Regions from separate parts of the Nocardiopsis sp. iso_25 genome, predicted to be linked through region 1. Evidence: riboswitches for the same ligand, from Rfam matches in the RefSeq annotation. Region 1 holds a riboswitch; the other holds the start of a gene.
What was found. Region 1 has a riboswitch for cobalamin ahead of AC0VX6_RS11830 (ABC transporter substrate-binding protein). Riboswitches for the same ligand answer to the same signal wherever they lie in the genome.
Positions count from the first base shown of each region.

Region 2: it holds a riboswitch for cobalamin, as region 1 does, so the genes downstream of both, metE (5-methyltetrahydropteroyltriglutamate--homocysteine S-methyltransferase) here and AC0VX6_RS11830 (ABC transporter substrate-binding protein) in region 1, are expected to answer to the same signal.

Region 1 covers NZ_CM149667.1:2,742,271-2,750,023, reverse strand. Annotated here, with positions in the region: gene cobN (cobaltochelatase subunit CobN) at 1-2,806, opposite strand, end outside; gene AC0VX6_RS11840 (ABC transporter ATP-binding protein) at 2,803-3,858, opposite strand; gene AC0VX6_RS11835 (FecCD family ABC transporter permease) at 3,855-4,871, opposite strand; gene AC0VX6_RS11830 (ABC transporter substrate-binding protein) at 4,868-5,902, opposite strand; cobalamin riboswitch at 5,962-6,175, opposite strand; gene AC0VX6_RS11825 (PPOX class F420-dependent oxidoreductase) at 6,321-6,752, shown strand; gene AC0VX6_RS11820 (ATP-binding protein) at 6,962-7,753, opposite strand, start outside.
Region 2 covers NZ_CM149667.1:1,800,854-1,808,606, forward strand. Annotated here, with positions in the region: gene AC0VX6_RS07850 (polysaccharide deacetylase family protein) at 1-494, opposite strand, end outside; cobalamin riboswitch at 775-935, shown strand; gene metE (5-methyltetrahydropteroyltriglutamate--homocysteine S-methyltransferase) at 1,101-3,401, shown strand; gene AC0VX6_RS07860 (DUF3558 domain-containing protein) at 3,809-4,867, opposite strand; gene AC0VX6_RS07865 (coiled-coil domain-containing protein) at 5,320-6,369, opposite strand; gene AC0VX6_RS07870 (methionine ABC transporter ATP-binding protein) at 7,157-7,753, shown strand, end outside.

The DNA of each region.
Region 1 (7,753 bases):
AGTTGCTCTCCTCGGGCTCGTCCAGGTCGGCCACCAGGTTCACGGCGTCGTCGAGCATGGCGACCACGTGCGGGAAGGCGTCGCGGAAGAAGCCGGAGATGCGCACCGTGACGTCCACGCGCGGGCGGCCCAGCTCCTCCAGCGGCACCACGTCCAGCCGCGAGACCCGGCGCGAGGCCTCGTCCCACTCCGGGCGCACGCCCAGCAGCGCCAGCACCTCGGCCACGTCGTCGCCGGAGGTGCGCATCGCCGACGTGCCCCACACCGACAGGCCCACCGACTCGGGGTAGGTCCCGGTCTCCTCCAGGTGGCGGCGCAGCAGGGACTCGGCCATCGCCTGCCCGGTCTGCCAGGCCAGCCGGGAGGGGACGGCGCGGGGGTCGACGGTGTAGAAGTTGCGGCCGGTCGGCAGCACGTTGACCAGGCCGCGCAGCGGGGAGCCGGAGGGGCCCGCCGGGACGAAGCCGCCCGCCAGGGCGTGGACGACGTGGTCGAGTTCGTCGGTGGTGCGGGCCAGGCGGGGCGCCACCTGCGCGGCGGCGAACTCCAGGACGGAGCGCACCCCGGGGTCGTCGTGCAGGCCGGACGCGGCGGCCGGGTCCCAGTCGGCGGCCTCCATCCGCTCGACGAGTCCGCGGGCGAGGGCCTCCACCTGGTCGACCTCGGCGGCGGGCGCGTCCTCCTTCAGGCCCAGCGCCGAACGCAGGCCGGGCACCGCGGCCCCCACCCCTCCCCACACCTGGGCGGCGCGCAGGACGGCCAGGACCAGGTTCACCCGGGCCTCACCCCCGGGCGCCTCGCCGAGCACGTGCAGGCCGTCGCGGATCTGCGCGTCCTTGATCTCGCACAGCCAGCCGTCCACGTGGAGCAGGAAGTCGTCGAACTCCTCGTCGTCGGGCCGCTCCTCCAGGCCGAGGTCGCGGTGCATCTCGGCCGCGCGCATCAGCGACCAGATCTCGCCGCGCACCGCGGGCAGCTTGGCCGGGTCCATGGCCGCGATGTTGGCGTGCTCGTCGAGCAGCTGCTCCAGGCGGGCGATGTCGCCGTAGGACTCGGCGCGGGCCATCGGCGGGATGAGGTGGTCCACGACCGTGGCGTGGGCGCGGCGCTTGGCCTGGGCGCCCTCGCCCGGGTCGTTGACCAGGAACGGGTAGACGAGCGGCAGGTCGCCGAGCACCGCGTCGGTGGCGCAGGCGGCCGAGAGCGCGGCGTTCTTGCCGGGCAGCCACTCCAGCGAGCCGTGCTTGCCCAGGTGGACGACGGCGTGGGCGCCGAAGCCGTGCTCCAGCCACCGGTAGGCGGCCAGGTAGTGGTGGCTGGGGGGCAGGTCGGGGTCGTGGTAGATGGCGATCGGGTTCTCGCCGAAGCCGCGCGGTGGCTGGACCAGGAGGACGACGTTGCCCGCGCGCATCGCGGCCAGGACCAGCTCGCCCGCGTCGTTGACGTAGAGGTTGCCGGGCGCGGCGCCCCACGCCTCGGTCATCGCCTCCCTCAGCGGGGCGGGCAGGCCCCCGGTCCAGGCGGCGTACTCCTCGGGGGTGATGCGCACCTGGGCGTCGGTCAGCTGCACGGAGGTCAGCCAGTCCTCGTCCTGGCCGCCCGCCGCGATCAGGGCGTGGATCAGCGCGTCCCCGGCCTCGGTCTCGTCGGGCAGGTCCAGGCCGGGCAGGGCGTCGGGCCCGCCCAGGTCGTAGCCCTCGGCGCGCATCCGGCGCAGCAGGCGCACCAGCGAGCGGGGCGTGTCGAGCCCGACGGCGTTGCCGATGCGCGAGTGCTTGGTGGGGTAGGCGGACAGGACGACGGCGACACGCTTGTCGGCGGTGGGCACGTGCCGCAGCCGGGCGTGGGCGACCGCGATCCCGGCCAGGCGGGCGCAGCGCTCGGGGTCGGCGACGTAGCGGGGCAGGCCGTCGCGGTCGATCTCCTTGAAGGAGAAGGGGACGGTGATGATGCGGCCGTCGAACTCGGGGATGGCGATCTGGCTCGCCGAGTCCAGCGGGGTGACGCCGTCGTCGGAGGCCTCCCAGTCGGCGCGCGGGCTCGTCAGGCACAGCCCCTGGAGGACGGGGACGTCCAGGGCCGCCATCCGCTCCACGTCCCACGCCTCGTCGTCCCCGCCCGCGCTCGCGGACGCGGGAACGCTGCCGCCCGCCGCCAGGACGGTGACCACCAGGGCGTCGAAGCCGCCGAGCGCCTCGTAGAGCTCGTCGGGCGCCGAACGCAGCGACCCGGCGAACACGGGCACGCCCACGGCCTGCCCGGTGGCGTCGACGGCGTCGGCCAGGGCGTGCGCGAAGGCGGTGTTGCCGCCCGCCTCGTGCGCCCGGTAGTAGAGGATGCCCACCTTCGGAAGGCCGGGGTCCTGAGGCCGGTCGCGTTCTGCGAAGCCCCACAGCGGGACGGGCGCGGGCGCCTCGAACCCCTCGCCGGTCAGCAGCACAGTGTCGGACAGGAAGGCGTGCAGGCGCGCGAGGTTGGCCGGACCCCCCTCGGCCAGGTAGCGGTGGGCGTCGGCCGCCAGGCCGATCGGAACGGTGGAGTGCTCCATCAGTTCGGCGCTGGGCTGCTGCTCGCCGCCCAGGACGACCAGCGGCGTGCCCCGCTCCCGGACGGCGGCCAGGCCCGGCCACAGGTCGTGCGGGGAGCCGAGCAGCCGCACCACCACCAGGTCGGCGCCCTCGACGACGCCGGCCAGTTCGGTGTCGGAGGCACGGGAGGGGTTGGCCCACGCGTACGCGCGGTCGCTGGCCCGCGCGGAGAGCAGGTCGGTGTCGGAGGTGGACAGCAGTGCGATCCGTACCGTCATGGCCGGATGCCTCCCTCGGGGTTGGTGTTCCGTCGTCGGTCGGACCGCTCGGGTCCGGGGGTTGCCCGCGCCTCGGCGGCGGGGGCGTCACGGTGGCGCGGCGGCGCGGCGCCGCGTCTCAGGAAGCGGATCACCGGGTGCCCGGGTCCGGTCTCGACCTCGGCCCGGACCCCGTAGACCTCCTCGATGAGGGCGGGGGTCAGGACCCGCGGGGGCGCGCCCTCGGCGACGACGCGCCCGCCGCGCAGCACCAGCAGCCGGTCGCAGTACATCGCGGCCAGGTTGAGGTCGTGCATGGCGATGACGGTGGTGACCGGCAGGCCCGCGACCAGTTCCATGAGGTCGAGCTGGTACTGGATGTCGAGGTGGTTGGTCGGCTCGTCGAGCAGCAGTTCGCTCGGCTCCTGGGCCAGGGCGCGGGCGATCTGGGCGCGCTGGCGCTCACCGCCGGAGAGCGTGTGCCAGGACCTGTCAGCGGTGGCGGTCAGGCCGGTGCGCTCCAGTGCCGCCGCGACGGCGTCCGCGTCGGCCGCGGACATGGGCGTCCAGGCGCGGCGGTGGGGGACGCGCCCCAGGGCCACCACGTCGCGGACGGACAGCTCGGTCTGGGTGTGCGCGTTCTGTTCGACGGCGGCCACGCGCCGCGCCACCGCCCGGCGCGCGGTCCGGCCGATCGGCTCGCCGTCGAGGGCGACCACGCCCGCGGAGGGCGCCAGGACACCGGAGAGCAGCCGCAGCAGCGTGGACTTGCCCGAACCGTTGGGGCCGAGCAGGCCGACGGTCTCACCGGGGCGCGGAGCCAGGGTGACGCCGTCCAGGACGAGCCCTCCGCCGATCAGGCGGCTCACCCGTTCGGCGCGCAGCCCGGTGGCGCCGGGCCCGCCGCGCCGCGTCCGCCCCCCTCCCTCGGGCCGCGGGCCGTCGGTCGTGAGCGCCGGGCGGGCGGGCGGAGCACCCGCGCCGAGCACCTCGGTCGCGGCGTCCCTCCCCGGTGCCGTCGCGGAGGAGGCGCCGTCGCGGCCGCGCGCCACCGCCTGGTCGGAATGGGTCACGTGTGCCTCCTCGCACGGTAGAGCACGGCGACGAAGGCGGGCACCCCGATGAGGGAGGTCACCACCCCCACCGGGATCTCCTGGGGGTCCAGCGCGGTGCGGGCGACCGTGTCCACCCACACCAGGAAGACGGCGCCCGCCAGCGCGGTGACCGGCAGGAGCCTGGCGTGGGCCGCACCGGTGAGCGCGCGGGCCGCGTGCGGCAGGACCAGCCCCACGAAGCCGATCGCCCCGGCCGCGCTGACCAGGGCGGCGGTGAGCAGCGCGGTGGCGCACAGCAGCACCATGCGGGCGCGGGCCACCCGCACGCCCAGGTTCGCCGCGGCCTCCTCACCGAAGGCGAACGCGTCCAGGGTGGTGGTGTGCGCCAGGCACACGGCGAGCACACCGGCCAGCACCGCCGCGCACAGCACCACGTCGTCCCACCCGGCGCCGCTGAGGGAGCCCAGCAGCCAGAACAGCACCCCGCGCGTGGTCTCGGCGTCGGCCGAGGTCAGCACGATGAACGAGGTCAGCGCCGAGAACAGCTGCATGGCCGCCACCCCCGACAGCACCACGCGGTCCATGCTCGCGCCCAGGGTGTGCGCGAGCAGCACCACCAGCCCGAAGGAGAGCAGGGCGCCGACGAAGGCGCCCGCCGACAGCGACACCACCGCGCCGCCCCAGCCCAGCACCAGCACGGCGACCGCACCGGTGGAGGCCCCCGAGGACACCCCGAGCACGAAGGGGTCCGCCAGCGGGTTGCGCAGCAGGGACTGCATGACCGCCCCGCACAGCGCCAGCCCCGCCCCGCACACCGCGGCGAGCAGGGTGCGGGGCATGCGCAGGTCCCACACGATGCCCTCGCGCAGCGGCGACAGGCCGCTCTCCCCGAACCCCAGCCGCGCGGCGACCGACCTCCAGACCTCGGCCGTGGTGATGTCGGCGGGGCCGATGGTCACCGCCACCGAGACCGACACGGCCAGGAGCACCAGTCCACCGCAGGAGAGCAGCGCCAGACGCGCACCGCTCACCGGCCGAGCCCGAGGCCGCGCAGACCCCCGGCGACCTGCTCGATCCCCTCGACCGTGCGGATCGAGGGGTTCATGGCCTGGCCGCTGAGCAGGACGTAGCGTTCCTCGCGCACGGCGGTGAGGTTGCTCGTGGCGGGGTTGGACTCCAGGAACGCGATCTTGGCGTCGGCGGACTCCGCGGTCTGGGAGTCGCGGGTCAGGTCGCCGAGGACGATGACGTCGGGGTCGCGGTCGGCGACGGTCTCCCAGTTGATCTGGGGCCACTCGTCGTGGGTGTCGTCGAAGGCGTTGCGCGCGCCGACCGCGCGGGTGATGGCGCCGGGGGCGCCGCAGCAGCCCGCGAGGTAGGGCGACTGGGAGTTGGCGAACCAGTACATGAGGGAGACGCCGGAGGCGTCCAGGTCCGAGGTGGCCGCCGCCACCCGCCCCTCCAGTTCGGCGACCAGCTCCTCCCCGCGTTCCTCGACCCCGAACAGCAGGGCCAGGTCGCGGATCTCGCCGTACACGGCGTCGAGGGTGAGGGGTTCGCTGCGCGAGCCGTCCCCCCCGCTGTCGTTGTCCTTGCCGGTGGCGCAGTCGGTCGGGGAGACGTAGGTGGGCACGCCCAGATCCTCGAACTGCTCGCGGGTGGCGACACCGCCCGTGCCGAGCGTGGAGACGAAGGAGGCGGTCACGAAGTCCGGTTCGGCGTCCAGGACCACCTCGAAGGAGGGGGCGTTGTCAGCCAGGCGGGGGATGCCCCCGTTGGCCTCCTCCAGCCCCTCCATGATCGGATCGGTCCAGGTGGCGGTGCCGACGAGGCGGTCCGCCAGCCCCAGGGAGAGCAGGATCTCGGTACTGCCCTGGTTGAGGGAGACGACGCGCTCGGGCGGGGCGTCGACGCCCACCCGGTGCCCGCAGTTGTCGACCGTACGGGCGCCGGCGGCGGCCTCCCCCTCACCGCTCCCCCCTTCCGGGGAGGGGGCGCAGGCGGTGAGCAGCAGGGCGGAGGCGAGCAGGAGGGGAAGGGGGCGCGGGGCGCGACGCAGCATGGGCATGCCTTGGATGTCGGGGCTCGAACGCGGAGCCTGGCACGGGACGCCTCCGCGCACTCGACGCGGAGGGGCCAGCAGGTCTTCGGACTCGGGTTCGTCCGGACGGGATGCCTTCCCAGGTCGGTGCCGCCTCGACGCCGTGGTCTCCGCGGCCTCCGCCCCAGTGGCGTGAGTACCCCGCCCGTCCCCCTCACCGCTGCGCGTCAGTTCCGGATTCGCACCGGATTCCCTGACCACGTACGTGGTACGACTGGCCCCGGCAGACTATCAAGGCCCCCTCGGCCCTTCGCCGCCGGAAGGCGCACAGGGGCCACGCGGTGAGGACCGCGCCGTCGCGCGCTCCCGGGGATAGGCTCGTGACCGGCCGCACACGGCCCCGCACCACCAGCACCCGGCTGAGAGGGGTTTTCCGGAGATGACCGAGACGACGTTCGACCCGCGCGCACTGCTCGCCCGGAGCAGGCTCGGCGTCCTGGCCACCATCAAGGCGGACGGCCGCCCCCAGCTCTCCCCCGTACAGCCCTTCTACGACGCCGAGACCGACCTCCTCCACGTCTCCATGACCGAGGGCCGGGCCAAGACCGCCAACCTGCGCCGCGACCCGCGCGCCACGCTCCAGGTCACCAGTGCCGACGGCTGGGCATGGGCCACCGCCGAGGGCGTGGCCACCCTCACCGGGCCGGGCACCGACCCGCACGGCCCCGATGTCGAGGCGCTGGTGGACTACTACCGCCTCGCCGCCGGCGAGCACCCCGACTGGGAGGAGTACCGGTCGGTCATGGTCTCCGACCGCAGGGTGCTCATGACCATGCCCGTGGACCACGTGTACGGCGAGAAGATCCGCTGACCGCACGGACGGGGCGGCCCGGGCCGACCGGCGCTTGCGCCCGTCAGCCCGGGCCGCCCGCACACCGGCGGCTCCGCCGACCGGTGCCCGTGGTGGTCGGCCCCGTCCTCCCACACGCCGGAGGCGGACCCGCCGCCCACCCCCCGGCGCACGCGAACGGGGCGGGGCCGCGGCCTGCCGCCGTACCCCCGCCCCGCTGGCCTCAGCGCTTAGCGCTTCATGCCGTGCTCGATCGCCTCGATGATGCGCGGCCGCATCTCGGCGGCGCTGATGATCGCGTCCACCGAACCCACCTCGACCGCGCGCTGGATGCTGTGCACCCGGTCGAACTCCGCGGCGACCTCGCCGAGCTTCTCCGCCCGCACCGAGGACTGCGTCTCGGCCAACCGGGCGTTGAGCGCGGCCCGCTCGGCGCCGCTGGCCGCCGACACCTGCTCTTGGAGCCCGGTCACCCGCGGGTCGCTCGCGGTACGCGTGTTGACCTCACCGGCGAACACCACGGCCGCCGCCGGGGCCCCGCCCAGCACCGAGGCGAACGACCCCTCCAGCGCGAGCACCGTCATGTTCGGGTTGAGCGCCTTGGAGAACACCACGAACGCGCCGCCGTGGTACCGCGAGATCACGCAGAACACGATCGGGCCGTCGAAGTTGACGATCGCCCGCCCGATCTCGGCCCCGTACTCCAGCTGGAGCTTGCGCAGCGACTCCGGCGAGCCGTCGAACCCCGACAGGTTCGCCAGCACCACCAGCGGCCGGTTGCCCGACGCCGCGTTGATCGCCCGCGCCACCTTCTTGGACGAACGCGGGAACAGCGTGCCCGCGGTGTAGGTGTCGGGGCCGTCGGTGGGCGGGAAGCCGTGCCGCGGCACCGACCGCGACTCGATCCCCACCAGGCACACCGGCCAGCCGCCGATGTGCGCGTCCTGCACCGCCGCCGTGTCGGCGTCGGCCATGCCCGCCCAGCGCTCCAGCACCGCGTGGTCCTGGTCCGAGAGCGCACG
Region 2 (7,753 bases), 940 kb from region 1:
TGGTGCGCCGCGGTCTCGGTGTCGTACCAGTAGGTGGTGTAACCCTCCCGGGACCCCTCGGAGTCGGTCTCCACCCGGGTCACGCGGACCCCCAGCAGGCCGTCGCGCGCCGCGGTCAGGTTCCACCCCGCCTCGAAGGAGACCGCGCCGGGGTTGGCCGCCTCGAAGGCGCGCACCTCGTCGGTCAGCTCGCGCTCCAGGAAGTCGGCCAGCGGCTCGGCGTTGGGGATCACCGGGTAGGTCACCGAGACGGAGATCTCCCCGTCGTAGGGCAGCTCGGCCTCCTCCACGCCCGCCACGGCGGCCGCGTCCACCTCGGTGAGCCCGTCGGGCTCGCCGGAGGCCGGGGGAGGCGGCTCGCTCTCGGAGAGCGGCGCTCCCTGCGTCCGCGGCCCTGGCTCGGGCTCTCCGGAGGAGCGGGTGGCGAACAACACCATGCCCGCCAGGACCGCCAGGGCTACCACGACCGTGATCAGGGGGTGGTCCGGTGCCATGGCGAGGCGGGACTGCTTATTCACGAGGGAATCTCCACGTTCATCGCTCAGACGAACGTCCGCGGGGAGCAGAGAGGGCTCACCCGCGCAACGCTTGACTTCGTGTGTGACGCCGGCCGAAGGACGGGGGTTCTCACCGTCCGGACCGTGCGCATGGGGCCGCACGCCGGGTGCATGGGCGAAGGGGGCCCTCCCTATACTTGCAGCCGTGGAAGGTACATGATCCACCCCCGCGTCCCGGGCCCGGCCCGGAACGAACGGGGCGGAACCATGTCGCAAGAGGGAACCCGGTGCGAGTCCGGGACTGCCCCGCAGCGGTATGGGGGAACGAACGCCGCCATGAGCACTGGTAGTGCCGGTCGCCGAGACCGGAAACCGGGAAGCGGCGGCCAGTAGGAGGAGCGGTGTCCGCACCGCCCGCGCCCCCGAGTCCGAAGACCTGCCTCCACCCGGCGACGCACCCGCGGCGCCGGCGGTCCCGCGCCCCGAGGGAGGGCCGGAGGCGGTGGCAGGTCCGGTGCGCGCCCGCGGCGCGTCCGTCGGCGTGCCCGCCCCTCTTCTCCTCCCCGCGGCCGGTACCCGGCTTTCGACGAGGGAGAGAAGCTCATGACCACGACCCCCGCGCCTTCCGCGGCCCCGGGCGGACCACGTCCCTCCGTGCGCTCGACCGTGCACGGCTACCCGCGCATCGGCCCCGACCGCGAGCTCAAGCGCGCCTGCGAGTCCCACTGGAGGGGCCGCACCACCGCCCGGGAACTGGACGGGGTCGCCGCCGACCTGCGCCTGGGCGTCTACGCCCAGCTGCGCGAGGCCGGTGTCGACGACATCCCCTCCAACACGTTCTCCTACTACGACCACGTGCTGGACACCGCGGTCCTGTTCGACCTGGTCCCCTCCCGCTTCGCCCCGCCCGCCGCGGCGCCGGACCGCGAGGAGGAGCTGCGCCGCTACTTCGCGCTCGCCCGCGGCGAGCAGGGCGCCCCTCCGCTGGAGATGACCAAGTGGTTCGACACGAACTACCACTACCTGGTCCCCGAGCTCTCGCCCGGCACGCGTCCGCGCCTGGTGGGCGACAAGCCCGTCGCCGAGTTCCGTGAGGCCGCCGAGGCGGGCTTCCACACCCGCCCGGTCCTGGTCGGCCCGCTCACCTTCCTGCTGCTGGCCAAGCCCGCCGACGGCGCCCCCGAGGGCTGGGAACCGGTCCAGCTGCTCGACCAGCTCCTGGACGCCTACGCCCAGCTCCTCGGCGACCTGCGGGCCGCGGGCGCCACCGAGGTCCAGCTGGACGAGCCGATCCTGGCCACCGACGAGGGCCGCGCCGCCGTCGGCCACCTGGAGCGCGCCTACCAGCGCCTGGGCGCGGTCACCGACCGGCCCTCCCTGCTGGTGTCCACCTACTTCGGCTCCATCGGCTCCGCGGCCCTGCGCGTCCTCAAGGAGTCCGCGGTCGAGGCGGTCGGCCTGGACCTGGTCACCGACGACGAGGGCGTGGACGACCTGGTGCGGATCTCCGGCCTGGGCGCCACCCGCCTGGTCGCGGGCGTGGTGGAGGGACGCAACGTCTGGCGCACCGACATCCCGGCCGCCGTCGCCGCGCTCGGCACCCTGCTGGCCCTCACCGACGAGCTGACCGTGAGCACCTCCTGCTCCCTGCTGCACGTGCCCCTGGACCTGGACGCCGAGACCTCCCTGGCCCCCGAGCTGCGCGGGGCCCTGGCCTTCGCCCGGCAGAAGGCCCGGGAGACGGCTCTGCTCGGCCGCGTGCTGTCCGAGGGGGCCGAGGCCGAGTACACCGGTCGGGGCGGCGTCCGTCCCCCCGCCTTCACCGACGCGCGCGTGCGCGCCCGCCTCGACGCCCTGGGCCCGGACGCCTACGAGCGCCCGCGGGAGCGCGGCAGGCCCACCGACACCCCGCTCACCACGACCACCATCGGTTCCTTCCCCCAGACCGCCGAGCTGCGCCGCGCCCGCGCCGCGCACCGCAGGGGGGAACTGGCCGAGGACACCTACAAGGCCGTCCTGCGCGAGGAGGTCGACCGGGTCGTCGCGCTCCAGGAGGAGATCGGCCTGGACGTGCTCGTGCACGGCGAGCCCGAGCGCAACGACATGGTCCAGTACTTCGCCGAGCAGCTGGAGGGCTACGCCACCACCGAGAACGGCTGGGTGCAGTCCTACGGTTCGCGGTGCGTGCGCCCGCCGATCCTGTTCGGCGACGTCTCGCGTCCGGCGCCGATGACGGTCGAGTGGACCACCTACGCCCAGTCGCGCACCGACAAGCCGGTCAAGGGCATGCTGACCGGCCCGGTCACCATGCTCGCCTGGTCGTTCGTGCGCACCGACCAGCCGCTGGGCGAGACCGCCCGCCAGGTGGCCCTGGCTCTGCGCGACGAGGTCGCCGACCTGGAGCGCGCCGGGATCCGCCACATCCAGGTGGACGAGGCGGCCCTGCGCGAACTGCTGCCGCTGCGCTCGGAGCACCGGGCGCGGTACCTGGACTGGGCGGTGGGCTCCTTCCGCCTGGCCACGTCGGGGGTGTCGCCGTCCACGACCGTCCACACGCACATGTGCTACTCCGAGTTCGGGCTGATCGTCGGCGGCATCGAGGCGCTGGACGCCGACGTCACCAGCGTGGAGGCCGCACGCTCGCGCATGGAGCTGGTGCGGGACCTGGGCGAGCGGGGCTACAGGCGCGGGATCGGCCCGGGCGTGTACGACATCCACTCCCCGCGGGTGCCCTCGGTGGAGGAGATCGAGGGGTCGCTGCGGCTGGCGGTCGCGCACATCGACGCCCAGAACCTGTGGGTGAACCCCGACTGCGGCCTCAAGACGCGCGGTTACGCCGAGGCCGAACAGGCCCTGCGCAACATGGTCGAGGCGGCCCGCCGGGTGCGCGCCGACCTGGTGTGAGCCCGGCAGTGTTTTTTTGGACATCCGCTCCGCTTCGGCCCGCCCGTCGCCCGCCATCGCCCGTCGGGGACGCTGCGCGTCGGGACGGGCCACCGCCCTCAACGGACGCCTGCGGTGCGGTGTCTTCCTTGCTCGGGCGCCCGGAGAACGGGAATCGGGTTGAAGCAGGCACAGCGGTGCCTCCGGTGAGACGGCTCGTGCCCACACCGTCGCCCACCACCCTCGACGGACGCCTACGGCGCGGTCCTGCTTGCAGCCTCACCTCCAGCCCCTCCAGAACCCCGTGGGCACCCGAACCGACCCCCACAAGCTGAGGTCGATCCAAAAAGAGTCCCCGGGAGGCTGACATGCGAGAGGGGGCCGCGGCGAACGCCGCGGCCCCCTCGTGCCGTGTCCGGTCAGCCGCCTCAGGCGCCGACCAGGGCCAGCGCCTCGGCGCCGGCGTTGAGCATGATCTCCTCGACGTTGTCGGGCATGACCAGGTCCTCGGCGGAGGCGTCCTCGGTGAAGGGCGGGTGCATCTGGTACTGGACCCGGATGTTGAGGTTGGCGCTGCGGATCACCAGCGTGGCCTCGGGGATGTCCTCACCCAGGAAGTCGTACTTGGTGAGGACGTAGTGGGCCTCGTCGCCGAGGTCCACCTCCTTGTCCTCCTCCACGTTCGCGGCGTCGTAGAAGGTGTTGTAGTCACCCTCGCCCCTGAGCTCCTGCACCGCGGTCTGGAAGTCGCTGGTGGCTGCCTCGACGGAGTCGGCGGCGGAGTAGGGGACCTGGTAGCTGATCTCGAACATCGCGTAGCTCTCGGAGGGGTTGCCCTCCGGGGCGGCGCCTTCGAGGCTCTCGCAGTAGGAGTTGTTGTCCTGGACGTACTTGTCGCCCTCGTCCTGGATCAGGAAGTCGGAGAGCACCTGGTCGGTGAAGGCCTGGCAGGGCTCGGCGGGGACGGCGTAGGGGGGCTCGCCCGCGGGGGCCGCGTCGGGGGCGGGCTCGGACGTCTCACCGCCGCCGGTGGTCTCCTCCGTGCTCGGGGCGGGCTCGGGCTCGGGGGTGACGGTCTGCTGCCCGCCGCCGTTGGTGACGAGCATGACCAGGACGGCGATGACCAGGACGACGATCACGACGCCGCCGCCGATCACGACCCACAGGCCCGCCTTGTTGCCGCCGCCCTGGGGCTGCTGCGGCGGAGGGGGGTACCCGGGGCCGCCGGGACCGCCGCCGTAGGGCGGCTGGCCGCCCGCGTACATCTGCTGGTCCGGGGAGCCGGGGAAACCCGCGGGACCGCCGTAGGGCGGCTGGCCGCCGGTTCCGGGGTCGCCGTAGGGACCGCCGTGGGGCGGCTGGCCGCCGGTTCCGGGGTCGCCGTAGGGGGCGCCGTGGGGCGGGCCGTAGGGCGGTTGGCCCCCACTGTTGTCCCCACCGCCGTATGGGTTCTGCGGCGGCTGGTTGTATGGTCCGTTTTCGCTCATGGCTCCCCTCGCCCGTGTGTGATGACCGTGTTGTCTGGGACGCGTGTGTGCGCCGTTGGGTTCTCACGACTTCCCGTGCGGCCCCGGAAGGGGGCACGGTGGCCGTGTGGGGGAGGCGCACCTGTCGCCACTGCCGTCCCGCGGGCGAGGGCGGGGGAGTGGGCGGGCGTTCCCCGCCTCCGTGCGGAGGTTGCGGTGGACCGGGGACCGGCCACCGGGGGCGGTGGCCGGACGGAGCCGAAGGCGTCCTTCGGTCCGGGCCGGGACGTGTGCATCCTAGCCGTGAGCGGTGTCCCCTGGGCAGGTCAGACCGGGGGTAGCAGGGTGAATCGTCACTGTTTTGTGTCGGTTGTGCAGGAACTCATCACGCACGTGACGCAATCGTGACGCCGTTCCCCGCGCGGTCGCGCCCCGCGCGGGGTAATGGGGCGTCCGTCGGGGGCGCCGCCGGATCAGAACATCGAGATGTGCACGTGGTCGAAGTGGTTCTCGGTGATGCTGCCGCGGTCGGCCATGTCGCGCCAGCCCTCGTCGCCGCGGCGGATGTCCCAGATCTGCTGCCGGTAGATGATGTACATGATCCCGAGGCGGTCGGCGTTCTCCTGGGCCCACTCGGCGATCGCGTAGCCGCGGTCGATCTGCTCCTGTGGGGGCGTGTTCCCGTTGGGGTCCACCATGAAGTCGCAGGCGCGGCCCTTGGGGTGCTCGCCGACCACCCAGCCGCCGACCGCCCGGTAGCAGCCCACGCCGCCCACGTCCCTGCCCTCGCCGAACTCCTCGATGATCAGCTCGCGCATCTGCTCGGTGCGCGGGGTGATGTTGTACTGGCCGCCCATCGGCTGCACGGGGTGGTCCGCGATCATCTCCTGGACCTCCTCGCGGCGCCCCTCCAGCTCGTCCAGGTCCTCCTCAGCCGCGGCCAGCTGCTCCTCGGCGTTCTCCTGCGCGGTCTCGTCGCGCTCCAGGGCCTGGCTGAGCTGGTCGATCTTGTCCTGGTTGCTGGTGGACAGGTAGTCGATCACCACCGCGCGGTCGATGATCTCGTCGGGGTCGGCCTCGACGAACAGCGACATGGACAGGCCGATCCCGCTGCTGGTGTAGGTGGCCACCGCCAGGGCGCGCACCTGCTCGCGCGCGTCCTCGACGTCCTCGCGGGTGCTCTGGGCCCGCTCCTCGGCACGCTCGGCCTCCTGGATGACGCCCTCCATGTCGCGCAGTTCGCCGTTGAACTCCTCGCTCAGGGTCTCCGCGCGGTCCTGGAGGGCGCTCATGTCCTCCGGCTCGGCGGGCACCGGCGCCGCCACCGCCGTGCCCTGGGGTGCGAACAGGAAGCCGCCCAGCACGGCCAGCGCCAGCGCGGCCACACGCGCGCGGCCCGGGCGCGCAGCGGCGGCGAGGAGCCCCGCCAGGGCCCGGGCGCGGTCCGGCAAGCTGAGTTCGGGAGGGTCGGGAGCCCAGAAGTCGGCGAATTCGTCCACTCGGCTCAGGTCGTCGGGCTGCACGGTGTGGTCGCTCCTCGGGCCCGCACGGCCCCCGGGCACGGGGGCGGAGCGGGCGCTGTTTCTCGTCGTTTCCCCAGAGGGGCCGACAGCCGCGGGAGCGGCCTTCGGCCCTGGCCTCCCGCGCACACCCGGGAGCCGGGGGCGAGAGTAAAGGGACCGTCATGAGTGTAGGCACTCGCGCGGTTATTCGGGAGGGACGGGACGAATCCACCGTGCCGCGAGGGCCTCGATGTGGTGGAGGTAACCCGATCCGAACAGCGAAATCGGGTGAACCGACCCTTTTCCCCGTGGTTGAGTAGGAAACGTGAAGGCTTGTGCGCACGACCCAGCGACCACCGCGCCCACGCGGTCGGACACCGCCGAGCGGTGTCTTCCGCTGCCCGGCGGGCGCTGTCGTGTCCGCCCGGTCCCGTGGATCCGCCCGCAGCCCCCGGACACCGGGGGCTGAGGCCCGCCTTCTCGAACCGGCCCCAGTCCGCGGGGATCGGTTCGGGCGCCCGGACACAAGGATGACTGCGCGCAGCGTCCGTTGAGGGCGGTGGCGGGCGACGGGCGGGACGAAGCGGAGCGGAGGTCCGAAGGGACACCGCCGCCGAGGGCGGCGCGTCCCCCGACCGGCCGCCCCGCGCGGACGGGCCGCCGCCGACACCCGCCCGACCACCGGCGCGCCGCCGCCCGCGCCCGCGGGGCGCTTCCGTACGCTCGGACGCGGGCGACGGGCCCGCGCCGGACCCCGCCGGGCGCCACACCACCGCCAGACGTCGATGGGAACACCGTGATTGACGCAGTGGGCCTCCACAAGGCCTACAGGTTGAAGAAGCACCGGGTGACCGCCCTGGACGGGGTCGACCTGCACGTCGAGCCCGGCGAGATCTTCGGTGTGGTCGGACAGAGCGGCGCGGGCAAGAGCACCCTGCTGCGCTCGGTCAACCTCCTGGAGCGCCCCGACGCCGGAACGGTCCGGGTCGACGGCGAGGAGCTGACCGCGCTGCGCGGCGCGCGGCTGCGGGTCGCCCGCCGCCGCATCGGCATGGTGCACCAGCACTTCGCCCTGCTGTCCTCGCGCACCGTCGCGGGCAACGTGGCCTTCCCCATGGAGGTCTCCGGCGTCGACCGCACCCGCCGCAGGAGGCGCGTGGGCGAACTCCTCGAACTCGTGGGCCTGGGGGACAAGGCGCGCGCCTACCCCTCCCAGCTCTCCGGCGGCCAGAAGCAGCGGGTGGGCATCGCCCGCGCGCTGGCCTCCGACCCCAAGGTGCTGCTCAGCGACGAGGCCACCTCCGCACTCGACCCGGCCACCACCGACGCCATCCTGGCCCTGCTGCGCCGCCTGCGCGACGAACTGGGCCTGACCATCCTGCTGATCACCCACGAGATGGACGTG